DNA from 2 places in the Allobosea sp. LjRoot90 genome. Region 2 is predicted to be linked to the other one. Evidence: predicted binding sites of a transcription regulator. Region 2 holds the regulator's gene; the other holds the start of a gene.

Region 1 (2,195 bases), on a different contig from region 2:
CAGTGCCTGCAAGATCGGCAAGCGCATCATGGCCGCGGCTCTTGGGTACGCGCACTTCGACATTGCCTGCGCCCGAGCGGGCGACCCGGTCGTGCAGCGGCGCCAGCCTGCGGCTGTCGAGGTCGGTGGCAAAGATGCGCCCCTTGCCGTTCAGGATCGCGGCCAGCGCCAGCGTCTTGCCGCCGGCGCCGGCGCAAAGGTCGACGACTGTCATGCCGGGCTGCGCGCCGGCGAGCAGGGTCACGAGCTGCGAGCCCTCATCCTGGATCTCGAATTCGCCATCGAAGAAACTCGGCTCGCTCTGCAGCGATGGCCCGCGCCCGTCGGGGCCGTGCAGGAAGCGCAGGGCATCGGGAGACCAGGCGCCCGGCTCCGGCTGAAGATGGCTGAGCGCTGCGCGCAGCCTGTCGCGATCCGTCTTCAGTCGATTGGTGCGGATATCGGCCGGCGCCCTGCCCGCCAGTGCCTGCCCTTCCGCGACCGCGTCATCCCCGAAACCGGTCATGAAAGAGGGCCAGAGCCAGTCCGGTACATCGGCGCGCACCCAGCCGGGCGCCGCATTGAGATCGAAGGCAACGAGCCCCGCGACTTCGAACTCGGTCAGCGGCGCAGGGGCATGATTCTGCCCGTTGAAGAGCTCCGAAATCTCTTCGACCGCCATGCCGCGCTGGCTGACCAACATGCCAAGCACGAGCGCCCGCGGCGTTTCCTCACCGAGCGCATGGGCGGAAGAGGCCCGGCGGCGCAACGCGTCATAGACCAGCGAGGCAACCGCGGCGCGGTCCTTGGAGCCGGCGAAACGACGCGACAGGCCCCAATCCTTCAGCGCATCGGCGGCCGGGCGCCGACGCTCGATCAGGTCCGCCAGAACCTCGATGGCGGCGCTGATACGGGCAGCAGGAGTCATGTCCGGCAGTTCCTGTGATTGCTCTTGGTCTTGGCACTTGTCCCAGACGCGATCTGGAACGATTCCGAAGCGCGAAAGGACCCTTGACGCCCTCGTCCCACAGGGCGCAAGACGATACAACTCCTTCCGTAACGCAACCGCCTAGGGATCCTGCAATGACCACCTTCGCCCGTCTCGCGCTCGCCGGCCTGTTCTGCCTGTCGCTGGCCGCCTGCGCCACCCAGCCGGTCGACACCACGCCGCCGCCGTCCAAGCGCCTCGACGCCAAGACCACGCTCGAAGGCCGCCGCTGAGCCTCCTGCCTCCCGCGCTCGCCGCCACTGGCAAGTGAGCGCCTGGAATGCCTAAGAGACACCTTCGCGGTGCCGGTTTCCCGGCATCGCGAAGGAGCAAGCGGGCCTTCACCGGCCTGTCATATCGACCGAGCAGTTTCGCGACCTTCCACGGGACACGAGGATCGGACGAGATGAAGCCCCTGTTGCAGCCGGCCACGATGCTGGCGACCTTTGTCCTCGCGCTGGCCGCGCCGGCCCTGGCGCAGAGCCCGGCGTCGACGCTGGACGGCAAGCCGGCCCTGATCGTCGGCCATCGCGGCGCCAGCGGCTATCTGCCGGAACATACGCTCGAAGCCTACAAGCTCGCGATCGAGCATGGCGTCGATTTCATCGAGCCCGATCTGGTCTCGACCAAGGACGGCCACCTCGTGGTTCGTCACGAGCCGATGCTGTCGGGCACCACCGACGTCTCGACCCGGCCGGAATTCGCCGCGCGCAAGACGACCCGCAAGATCGACGGCGTCGACACCACCGACTGGTTCGCCTCCGACTTCACCCTCGCCGAGATCAAGACGTTGCGGGCCAAGCAGGCCTTTGCCGACCGCGACCAATCGCATAACGGCAAGTACGAGATCCCGACGCTGCAGCAGGTCATCGACCTCGCCAAGGCCGAGAGCACCCGGACCGGCCGCACGATCGGCATCTATCCGGAAATCAAGCACTCGACCTATCACTCGGCTACCGGCCTTGCGATCGAGGACAAGCTGCTCGATCAGCTCAAGGCGGCTGGCTGGACCGAGAAGACCTCGCCGGTGTTCATCCAGAGCTTCGAGACCGCCAACCTCAAATATCTGCGCGGCAAGACGCAGCTGCGCCTGATCCAGTTGGTCGATGCGGACGATGTCGACAAGGACGGCGGCATCGTGCTCGCCGCTCCGTTCGACAAGCCCTACGACTTCGCCGTCACCGGCGACAAACGCACCTTCAAGGACCTCGTCACCGCCGAGGGCCTG
Region 2 (2,195 bases):
GAAGGGCTGCGCCGCAGCCTCGCCGAGATGGGCGGCATGTCCGAGCGCATGCTCGGCGACTCGACCGTGGCGCTGGTGCGCCGCGACACCGCGCTCGCCCAGAAGATCATCAGCGCCGACCAGCGCCTCGACAATCTCCAGCGCGATGTCGAGGAGAAGGCGGTGCTGACCATCGCCCGGCGCCAGCCGCTCGCCAACGACCTGCGCGAGCTGATCTCGGCGATCCGCATCGCCGCCGATATCGAGCGCGTCGGCGACCTCGCCAAGAACATCGCCAAGCGCGCCGTCGCCATCTCCGGCCAGTTCTCGCCGCCGCATCGGGCCGTCGTCGGTCTCGAGCATATGAGCCGCCTGGTCCAGGCCCAGCTCAAGGACGTGCTCGACGCCTATGCCGCCAGCAACGAGCAGAAGGCGATGGAGGTCTGGCGCCGCGACGACGAGATCGACGCGCTCTACACCTCGCTGTTCCGCGAACTCCTGACCTACATGATGGAGGACCCGCGCAACATCACCTTCTGCACGCACCTTCTGTTCTGTGCCAAGAATGTCGAGCGCATCGGCGACCACACCACCAACATCGCCGAGACCATCCATTATCTCGTCACCGGCCAGTCCATAGACGAGACCCGGCCGAAGCTCGACACCACCAACATCCTCGTCGACTTGCCAACGGCCAATGGCTGAACCGGCCCAGGATTGAACGGACGCTGACATGCCCGCACGCATCCTGATCGTCGAGGACGAGGAGCCGCTGACCCTGCTCCTGCGCTATAATCTCGAGGCCGAAGGCTTCGAGGTCGACAGCGTGGCGCGCGGCGACGATGCCGAGCTCCATCTGCGCGATCACACGCCGGACCTCGTCCTGCTCGACTGGATGCTGCCCGGCCTCTCCGGCATCGAGCTCTGCCGGCGCCTGCGCACGCGGCGCGATACCGAGCGCGTGCCGATCATCATGCTGACGGCGCGCGGCGAGGAGACTGAGCGCGTGCGCGGCCTCGCCACCGGCGCCGACGATTATGTCGTCAAGCCGTTCTCGTTGCCCGAGCTGATCGCCCGCATCCAGGCGCTGCTGCGCCGGGCCAAGCCCGGCCATGTCGCCGGCCTGCTCGCGGCCGGTGATCTCGAGCTCGACCGCACGACGCGGCGCGTCCGCAGGGCCGGCGCCGAGCTGCATCTCGGGCCGACCGAATTCCGCCTGCTCGAATTCCTGATGCAGGCGCCCGGCCGCGTCTATTCGCGCGCGCAACTGCTCGACGCGGTCTGGGGCCGCGACGTCTATATCGACGAGCGCACCGTCGACGTCCATGTCGGGCGCCTGCGCAAGGCGATCACCCCGGCCAATGCCAAGGATCCGCTGCGTACCGTGCGCGGCGCCGGCTACGCCTTCGACGAGACCTTTGCGCGCGCCTGACGCTTCCGTCAGCGCGGCGCTGCGACGATGACCGCTGCACCGGCGAGGCAGAGCGCCGCGCCGGCTAGATCGTAGCGATCCGGTGCGACCTTCTCGATGAGCGCCATCCAGGCCAGCGACGCGACGATATAAACACCGCCATAAGCGGCGAAGGCGCGCCCGGCCGCAGGGCTGTCGACCAGCGTCAGCAGCCAGGCGAAGGTTGCGAGCGCGACCAGACCCGGCAGCAGCCACCAAACTGGCTTGTCCAGTTTCAGCCAGGCCCAGAAGGCGAAGCAGCCGGCGATCTCGGCCAGCGCCGCTCCCGCATAGATCGCGAGCGTAGCCATTACGTGCCCGGCCCGAAGGCTGCGGCCAGCCGAGCGAAGGCTGGGCGATAGGCCTCAGACGCCAGCGGCGTCAGCAATTGGGCCTCGCCGAAAGTGAACCAGCCGATCTCGCTATGTTCGTCATTGCTGATCGCGGGTTCGCCGCCGGTCCATTCGGTCACAGTGAACAGATGCCACAGCGCGGGGGTGACGCCGTCCGTCTCCGTCGTCTCGATGGTCTCGAAATGGCGAAAGCTTGTCGGCGTGATGTCGATCTCCTCCTGAAGCTCGCGGACAAGCGCCGTCTCCGCCGCCTCGCCGGGCTCGAGGTGACCACCAATCGTATCCCAGCAGGATGGGCGGTTCCGGCGATGCGGCGACCTCAGCCCCAGCAGGAGCCGCCCCTCCCTGATCGGCAGGGCGCAGGCGTATTCGATCGGGCTAGGTCCGGGGATGTTCATGGATGCCTCGTGCAT

Evidence for each region. Region 2 encodes PhoB, which activates phosphate uptake and scavenging genes when phosphate is short. Its sites were predicted from a motif close to TGTCATNNANCTGTCAT; they were not measured.
Region 1: ACSQ3M_RS05490 (glycerophosphodiester phosphodiesterase) is a predicted target of PhoB. The motif match lies at 1,307-1,323, and genes of this name have one in related genera.

What each region holds. Positions count from the first base shown of each region.
Region 1 covers NZ_CAXUTF020000001.1:1,167,710-1,169,904, forward strand. Annotated here, with positions in the region: gene ACSQ3M_RS05480 (RsmB/NOP family class I SAM-dependent RNA methyltransferase) at 1-907, opposite strand, end outside; gene ACSQ3M_RS05485 (hypothetical protein) at 1,063-1,200, shown strand; gene ACSQ3M_RS05490 (glycerophosphodiester phosphodiesterase) at 1,374-2,195, shown strand, end outside.
Region 2 covers NZ_CAXUTF020000006.1:162,678-164,872, reverse strand. Annotated here, with positions in the region: gene phoU (phosphate signaling complex protein PhoU) at 1-684, shown strand, start outside; gene phoB (phosphate regulon transcriptional regulator PhoB) at 713-1,411, shown strand; gene ACSQ3M_RS21440 (YnfA family protein) at 1,420-1,740, opposite strand; gene ACSQ3M_RS21435 (NUDIX hydrolase) at 1,740-2,180, opposite strand.